2 regions of the Ensifer sp. genome follow, and region 1 is predicted to be linked to the other one. Evidence: predicted binding sites of a transcription regulator. Region 1 holds the regulator's gene; the other holds the start of a gene.
The links. The regulator PhoB, encoded in region 1, activates phosphate uptake and scavenging genes when phosphate is short. The targets are predictions, from matches to a motif close to TGTCATNNANCTGTCAT.

Region 1 (4,387 bases):
GATCGAGGTCAACATCAACAATCTCGCCGCCGTTCCCTCGATCGTCTACGGTCTCCTGGGCTTGGCCGTGTTCATCAACTTTGCCGGCATGCCGCGTTCGGCCGCTCTCGTCGGTGGCCTGGTGCTGACCCTGATGACGCTGCCGACGATCATCATCGCTACCCGCGCGGCACTGAAGGCGGTGCCGCCGTCGATCCGCTCGGCAGCGCTCGGTCTCGGTGCCTCGAAGATGCAGACCATCTTCCACCACGTCCTGCCGCTGGCGATGCCGGGCATCCTGACCGGGACGATCATCGGTCTCGCGCACGCGCTCGGCGAAACCGCGCCGCTGCTTCTCATCGGCATGGTCGCCTTCGTCGTCGACTATCCCGGCTCGCCGATGGAGCCGTCGACGGCGCTGCCGGTACAGATCTATATGTGGGCCAACGAAGCGGAACGCGCCTTCGTCGAGCGTACCTCCGGCGCGATCATCATTCTTCTCATCTTCCTCGTCGTCATGAACCTTGGCGCCATTCTGTTGCGACGTCGCTTTGAGCGCCGTTGGTAGTGAGGTAATTACTATGAACATCATGTCAGAAGCAGCAGTCGAGAAAGCCCTGGATCAGAAAATGAACACGGTTCCCTACAAGATGATCGGCAAGGATGTGTCGGTCTACTACGGCGAGAAGCGCGCGCTTTTCGACGTCAACCTCAACATCCGCGAAAATACGGTGACCGCGCTGATCGGCCCTTCGGGCTGCGGCAAGTCGACCTTTCTGCGCACGCTGAACCGCATGAACGACACCATCGAGAACTGCCGCGTCACCGGCAAGATCACGCTCGATGAAGACGATGTCTACGATCCGGCCATCGACGTCGTCGAGCTGCGCGCCCGCGTCGGCATGGTGTTCCAGAAGCCGAACCCGTTCCCGAAGTCGATCTACGACAACGTCGCCTACGGCCCGCGCATTCACGGTCTCGCCCGCACGAAGTCCGAGTTCGACGACGTGGTCGAGACCAGCCTGCAGAAGGCGGGCCTCTGGAACGAGGTGAAGGATCGCCTGCATGAGCCGGGCACCGGCTTGTCCGGCGGCCAGCAGCAGCGCCTTTGCATCGCCCGTGCGGTTGCCGTCAGCCCGGAAGTGATCCTGATGGACGAGCCCTGTTCGGCGCTCGACCCGATTGCGACGGCGAAGGTCGAGGAGCTGATCCACGAGCTGCGCAGCAACTTCACGATTGTCATCGTCACCCACTCGATGCAGCAGGCAGCGCGCGTGTCGCAGCGCACCGCCATGTTCCACCTCGGCAATCTCGTCGAGGAGAACGACACCGACAAGATGTTCACCAATCCGGATGACCAGCGTACCCAGGACTACATCATGGGTCGCTTCGGCTGATCGCCGAAGCTCGCCCCCACCCTGTTTCCTGAACGCGCCCGCAAGGATCAAAGATTATGTCCATGCACATAATGTCCGCCTATGACGAAGAACTGAAATACCTGACGCGCCGCATCTCCGAGATGGGCGGCATTGCCGAGCAGATGGTGGGCGAGTCCGTCCGCGCGCTCGTCAATTCCGATCTCGCGCTGGCGCAGAAGGTCATCTCCGACGACACCATCCTTGATGAAGCCGAGCGCCAGATCGGCGAAAAAGCGATCATCACCATTGCCAAGCGCCAGCCGGTGGCCGCGGACCTGCGCGAAATCATGGGGTCGATCCGCATCGCATCCGATCTGGAGCGCGTCGGCGACCTCGGCAAGAACAACGCCAAGCGCGTGATCGCCGTTGCCGGCTCGGGCATCCCGCGCAAGCTGGCCCGCGGCCTCGAGCATCTGGCCGAGCTTGCGCTGGTGCAGTTGAAGGAAGTGCTCGACGTCTATGCCTCCCGCTCGCCGGAGAAGGCCAACAGCATCCGCGAGCGCGACGAGGAGATCGATGCGATCTACACCTCGCTGTTCCGCGAGCTGCTCACCTACATGATGGAAGATCCGCGCAACATCACGCCCTGCACGCACCTTCTGTTCTGCGCCAAGAACATCGAGCGCATCGGCGACCATGCCACCAACATCGCCGAGACGATCTATTACATGGCGACGGGCGCGCAGCCGGAAGGCGAACGTCCAAAGGACGACAATACGTCGACGCTGGGCGCCGTAAAGGACTAGAGCGCCGTGCGTTCTCAGGAACGCACAAAGGACGCTCCAGCACTTTAATTCTGGAGCATCTTACTGCCCTCGAGTGAAACCACCTGAAGGCAGGATGCTCTGGGCCAGGATAAGTTCGAGTGCCTGCATGTAAACTTCATCCGGTCGCAATTTCGGTTGCGGCCCTGCCTTGTTGCGCCTGTAGCCAACCGTTTTCGCGCATGTCTTTGAAAGCGCGCGGAAGGCTTCAGATGCTGTATGTTCGAGCATCTCCCGGCGTTCGATCGAACACGGGATGCTCTGGGTAAGGAGACGTTACCTGATGCTGCCGAAAATCGCCGTTGTCGAAGACGAAGAGGCCCTGAGCGTCCTCTTGCGATATAACCTTGAAGCCGAGGGCTTCGATGTCGATACGATCCTGCGCGGCGACGAGGCCGAGATCCGCTTGCAAGAGCGCCTGCCGGATCTCCTGATCCTCGACTGGATGCTGCCGGGGGTCTCCGGCATCGAGCTTTGCCGCCGGCTTCGCCAGCGCCCGGAAACCGAGCGACTGCCGATCATCATGCTGACGGCGCGGGGCGAAGAGAGCGAGCGGGTTCGCGGCCTTGCCACCGGCGCCGACGATTATGTCGTCAAGCCGTTCTCTACGCCGGAGCTGATGGCGCGGGTCAAGGCGATGCTGCGCCGTGCCAAGCCGGAGGTTCTCTCGACGCTGCTTCGCTGCGGCGATATCGAGCTCGATCGCGAGACGCACCGTGTGCATCGCCGCACCCGCGAAGTCCGCCTCGGCCCGACGGAATTCCGCCTGCTCGAATTCCTGATGTCGTCGCCGGGCCGGGTGTTTTCGCGCTCGCAGCTGCTGGACGGCGTCTGGGGCCACGATATCTATGTCGACGAGCGCACCGTCGACGTGCATGTCGGCCGCCTGCGCAAGGCGCTGAATTTCTCGAGCATGCCGGATGTGATCCGCACCGTTCGCGGTGCCGGCTACTCGCTCGAAAGCTGAGCCGGCCAATCGGTAGGCAATAAAAAAGGGGCCGGTCGGCCCCTTTTTCTGTACGTGTCTTCGCTCACCTCAGCGTGCGCGGCGGCGCTCGGCGGACGGCTGGTAGGCAAGCCTCGCGTGAAATGTGCAGTAGGGCGAAGCTTCCGGGGAATCGTTGCCGCAGAAATGGAATTCCTCCTTCAGCGGGTCGCCGATCGGCCATTTGCAGGTGCGCTCGGTCAGCTGCGTCAGTTCCAGGCGGCGCGACATCGGCACGACCACATCGGTCTGGACGTGGAAGTCCTGTTCGGCGACGAGATCGACTTCGACCTCTTCCTTGAGGACAAGGGCGCCAGCCGGGCGGGTAACCGTGCGGGTGGTGACGCGCGAGGCGAAGTTCGGGGCGCGCGGCGCCGATGTGGCCGGGCGCGGCTTCGGCCGGGTCGCAGCTGCGGTGCCACCAGCCTTGGCCCTGCCGGGCAGGCTCAGCCGGTGAACCTTGCCGATGACCGCATTGCGGCTGACGCCGCCGAGCTGTGCCGCGATCTGGCTCGCGCTCAGGCCCTCGGACCAAAGCTTCTTCAGTTTCTCCACCCGCTCGTCAGTCCAGTTCATTTCTGCACTCTCCGTTCTCAGCGTTGGCGATGACAGAATCTTTCACCACGCTCCGGCAAGGTTCCGGAGCTGCAACGCGATAACACTTTTGGTGACTAGGTCCGCCGCATGCGTCTAGTAATTGAACGTTAACCTACTGACCGCCGGACTCCGTGGCAAGAGTCCGCGGAATCGCGCCGAATCGATTTCTTGGTTTTCCCCAACTTGCTCGGCGGGCGTTGTATTTTTGCAAGCCCCGCCGAGACGATTTTTTCGTCGCACGGATGAGGGTCGTGCGACCGCACTGCAAGGCTTGGTTTTGTTGACATTGCGCTGCGAAATGGGAATAGTGCCTGCGCCGCCGCAAGGCGGCATTTTTAATTTTTGCCGCGCCCAACATCGCGCGCGGACCGATGCCGATAGCAATGAAGGAGAGGCTCGCCATGACTGCAACCACGCCGCTTTACGACACCTACATGCGTGCGCCGTTGCGTTTCGAGCGAGGAGAGGGCGTCTGGTTGATTGCCGAAGACGGCACGCGCTATCTCGACTTCGCTGCAGGCGTTGCCGTCAATTCGCTCGGTCACGCGCATCCGCATCTGGTCGAGGCGCTGAAGGCGCAGGCCGAGAAGGTCTGGCACCTGTCGAACCTCTATGAGGTTCCGGGCCAGGAGAGCCTGGCGCGC
Region 2 (4,387 bases), on a different contig from region 1:
CCCGAGGAAATCGACGTCGCCTGGGCCGCCCACTATGTCGAAGAGGCAACGACTGTACCGGTGCGCCGTGTCTTCAAGAGTTGGGCCGGCATGCGCAGCTTTGCGCCCGACAGGCTGCCGGTCATCGGTTTTGCCCGCGAGCGGCCGGACTTCTTCTGGCTCGCCGGCCAGGGCGGCTACGGCATCCTGACCTCGCCAGCACTCGGCGCACTGGCTGCCAGCCTCATCGTCGGGACAGCGACACCGCATGGCTTCGAAGCGGCCGGCCTCGATCCATCGAAGTTCAGCCCGGTGCGTTTGGAAGCCTAGTTGGCTCGCGGCCCGTGCCGCGGCCAGACGGACAGAATTGGGTGCGCCTGCGATCAAGGAAGCGCGCGACCCGACGACAATCTACGAGATCCGGCCGATTGCGCCCGATGTTCCCACCGCCCAACTGAAATCGCGGCGAAAGCAGCGGCGCCAATGCATAACGGGCTCGCCACATTCCCCGACAGGCCGGCAGGACCGGCCTGAAGGACCGCACCCGCGATGCGACTTCGTCAATCGATCATCGCGACCGCCTCAACCTCAAACAACATGCCGTCGACCGCGAGCTTCGGCACCGGGATCAATGTCTGCGCCGGCAACGTGCCGCCAAACATGTCCATGACCGCCGACGTCAGAACCCCAAGCTTTGACATGTCATGATCGACAACGAAGACCGTGAGTTTGGCGACCTGATCCCGCCGTGCACCGACGGCGTCCAGGGCGGCACCCAGATTGGCATAGGCCTGCTTCACCTGGACAGCGAAATCGGGCGACAGGGCTCCAATGCTGTCCTGCCCACCCTGCCCGGAGATATAGGCCAGCCTGGCGCCGCGCGGCACAATCACGGCCGTGCTGTAGCCGTTCGTCGTCGGATCGTAGAGGTTTTGCGGGTTGACGATGGTCAGCTTGAGATCGTTCTCGTTTGCCGTCGCATGAGCGGCCATTCCCGTTGTCATGATCAATATCCCTCCGATAAGCACATGTTTGATTGCGCGTAACATCATCTTCCCTCGGCTCCGGGAACAGCGAGCGGCCTACGCTCCCGGCCAGTAGTCTTGAACCTCGAACATCGTCGCCATGGTGACTCGTACACCGTACTATTTGATGACATCGTACGACGTACGAGTCAACTGTTCGGAGTCGACATCCCTCGCATTGTCGGGGTAAATCGACGTTCTGGTCGGCAAGGAAGACGGATGGCGGAGAAACCCAGCGGCACTGAGAACAAAAGGCCCCGACGGGCGCGTGCCCCACTGCAGTCTGCACAGGAGCGGAACGGCGAACCGCCGCTGTCTCTACCGCGTATCGTAGCGACTGCGGTCGATCTGCTGGATGCCGAAGGGGTCGACGGGTTGACCATGCGGCGGCTGGCCGATCGCCTGGGCGCAGGCGCGATGAGCCTTTATTGGCACGTCGAGAACAAAGAGAAGGTCTTTGATCTGGCGCTCGACTCGGCGCTTCAATATCCCGCGTCACCGCAAGTGGCTGACACGCTGGACTGGCGAGAGGACGTCGTTCGCCTGCTCGAAGACTGGCGCGTCTGCATGTTGCGCCATCCCTGGTCAGCATCGTTGTTGCCGCGCCGGGCCCTCGGCCCGAATATCCTTGGCCGTCTGGAATTGCTGAGTTCAACGTTATCGAGAGCCGGCGTCGCCGATGCAGACTTGAACGCTGCGATCTGGTCGCTCTGGAATTACGTGATCGGCGCGACCATCACGCGGGCGAATTTCGACCGTACGGACGACGACAGGACCGCTGCGCAGCAGCGCGTGACGGGTCTCAGCGAACGCTACCCGACGATCGAACGCTCCCGGCTGCTGCTCGACAGCGACTGGGACGGCACCTTTCGCAAAGGCCTCGACTTTCTGATCGACGGCATTGCCACAAAAAAGGAATGACCGATCAAGCGTCGTGCACGCCGGTCGTTGCGCAAGGCATATGCTCGCTTTGGGTCAGAGCGACCAGGCCATCCCCGACTTTCACGCGCTGCCCCCCCTCGTAGATGGCATTCTACGCGGGGCCGCCGTTCACATTTGATTAACCCAGCCGGTCCGGCTGTGAACTGTAACAGAACTTACAACAAACTGACATTTCGCTTTCATGAAGCGCCGATATGGCAGGTGTCATACCGATGACCGGTCTCCGCGAAAGAGGACCTGCTAGAAATGTTTCAGTTGAAGAACGTAACCCGCCAGTTCGGCAAGAAGACAGCCGTGAGCTCGGTTACATTCGACATCCCCCAGGGCCAGATGGTCGGGGTGATCGGCCGCTCTGGCGCCGGCAAGTCGACGTTGCTGCGCATGATCAACCGCCTTGTCGATCTGTCCTCCGGCTCGATCGAGTTCGCCGGCACGGAAGTGTCGTCGCTGAGAGGTGCTGCCCTTCGCCATTGGCAGCGCGACTGCGCCATGATCTTCCAGCAGTTCAACCTGGTGCCGCGCCTCGACGTGCTCACCAATGTGCTGCTCGGCCGTCTCAACCACCGCTCGACCGTGCTGAGCATCCTCAACATGTTTACCCGCGAAGAGCGCATCATGGCGATCGGCGCGCTGGAGCGCCTCGGCATCGAGCAGACGGCGCTGCAGGCGGCCGGCACGCTTTCCGGTGGCCAGCAGCAGCGCGTGGCAATCGCCCGCGCCCTGATGCAGCAACCGAAGGTACTGCTCGCTGACGAGCCTATCGCCTCGCTCGACCCGCTCAACGCCAAGATCGTCATGGATGCACTGCGCGACATCAACGAGCGCGACGGCATCACCGTGATCACCAACCTCCACACGCTCGATACCGCCCGCAACTACTGCGAACGCATCATCGGCATGGCCCATGGCCGCGTCGTCTTCGACGGCCAGCCGAAAGACCTGACCGCAGCAGCCGTCGCCGAAATCTATGGCGCCGACACGGGCATCGAGGAATCGATGACATCGACAAGCATCAACATTCCCGCGGCGATCCCGCAGGAACAAACGGCATCTGCCGGCCTCAAGCCGCTGGCGCTGGCCGGCATCTGACGCCCGCCAGGATCGAAGGCCCACGTCAAGGGCACCTCTTTGAAACCGAAAATCATCCGGCACAGCCGGAGAACGGGAGAACCTTATGCTGAAGAAAGCTCTTCTGGGCACTGTCGCCCTGCTCGCCCTCCTCGGTCACGCTCAGGCCGAAGACCTCAAGGAATTCCGCGTCGGCATCATCGGCGGTGAAAACGAAGCCGACCGTCTGCGCAACTTCCAGTGCATCGTCGACAAGCTGCCGGCCGCCATCGGCGTCGAAAAGGTCTCGCTGTTCCCGGCCGCCGACTATGACGGCGTCATCCAGGGCCTGCTCGGCGGCACGCTCGACTACGCCGAACTCGGCGCTTCCGGCTTCGCCAAGATCTACCTCGCCAAGGCCGACGCCGTCGAGCCGATCCTGACAACTGTCCAGACAGACGGATCGACCGGCTACCACTCGATCATGGTCGCCCGCAAGGATTCCGGCATCACCAAGATCGAAGACCTGAAGGGCAAGAAGCTCGGCTTCGCCGATCCGGACTCGACCTCGGGCTACCTCGTCCCGCTCGTCACCCTGCCGGAAGCGATCGGCGCCCCGGTCAAGGAATTCTTCGGTGAGACCGGCTTCGGCGGCGGCCACGAAAACCTCGTGCTCGAAGTCGTCAAGGGCACCTTCGATGCCGGCACGACCTTTGGCTCGGGCGTCGGCGAATTCAAGGACGGCTACACCTCGGGCAACCTGAAGAAGATGGTCGACAAGGGCATCCTCGACATGAACGACCTGGTCGAACTCTGGAAGTCGCCGCTGATCCCGAACGGCCCGATCGTTGTGCGCTCCACCATGAACGACGACATGAAGGCGAAGTTCAAGCAGTTCATGCTCGACCTGCCGAAGACCGATGCCGCCTGCTTCTCCGCCATCCAGGGCGGCGACTTCACCGGCTTCACCGAAGTCAACGCCGACTTCTACAAGCCGATCATCGACGCCCGCAAGGCGACGATCGGCGGTTGATCGCTCGACCAATCAAGGACGCTGGCCGCAAAACGGCCAGCGTTCGTCATTTTGCTAGGGCGCTCGTCGCGCCTGTCGACAGAGGCCGGCATTGCCGGAACATTCATGGCAACTTCCATGCTTCCAAAGCATCTGAGTGACAACGGCGCGCTTGTGGAGCGTCACTGGCAGGAGCTGAATTCCCGCCGACGGCTCTACTCGTTCCTCGGCTTGGCCGTTCTCGCGCTCGCCCTTTCCGGCTCGCTCTGGTTTGCCAACGATTCCAATGCCGGCAAGTTTTTCGACCGCCTGCCGCATTTCTTCGACTTCGTCGGGGATCTCGCACCGCGCGACGGGCTGGAAATCTTCCGCGCCATGTTCG

Region 2: a site for PhoB is predicted at 2,113-2,129, ahead of phnC (phosphonate ABC transporter ATP-binding protein). Genes of this name have one in related genera too.

What each region holds. Positions count from the first base shown of each region.
Region 1 is NZ_DALZXU010000001.1:470,951-475,337, forward strand. It holds gene pstA (phosphate ABC transporter permease PstA) at 1-547, shown strand, start outside; gene pstB (phosphate ABC transporter ATP-binding protein PstB) at 561-1,376, shown strand; gene phoU (phosphate signaling complex protein PhoU) at 1,430-2,143, shown strand; gene phoB (phosphate regulon transcriptional regulator PhoB) at 2,445-3,128, shown strand; gene RTP54_RS02315 (GcrA family cell cycle regulator) at 3,198-3,722, opposite strand; gene RTP54_RS02320 (hypothetical protein) at 3,856-4,146, opposite strand; gene RTP54_RS02325 (aspartate aminotransferase family protein) at 4,145-4,387, shown strand, end outside.
Region 2 is NZ_DALZXU010000002.1:541,141-545,527, forward strand. It holds gene RTP54_RS15375 (FAD-binding oxidoreductase) at 1-309, shown strand, start outside; gene RTP54_RS15380 (RidA family protein) at 540-1,028, opposite strand; gene RTP54_RS15385 (TetR/AcrR family transcriptional regulator C-terminal domain-containing protein) at 1,224-1,925, shown strand; gene phnC (phosphonate ABC transporter ATP-binding protein) at 2,193-3,035, shown strand; gene phnD (phosphonate ABC transporter substrate-binding protein) at 3,121-4,026, shown strand; gene phnE (phosphonate ABC transporter, permease protein PhnE) at 4,132-4,387, shown strand, end outside.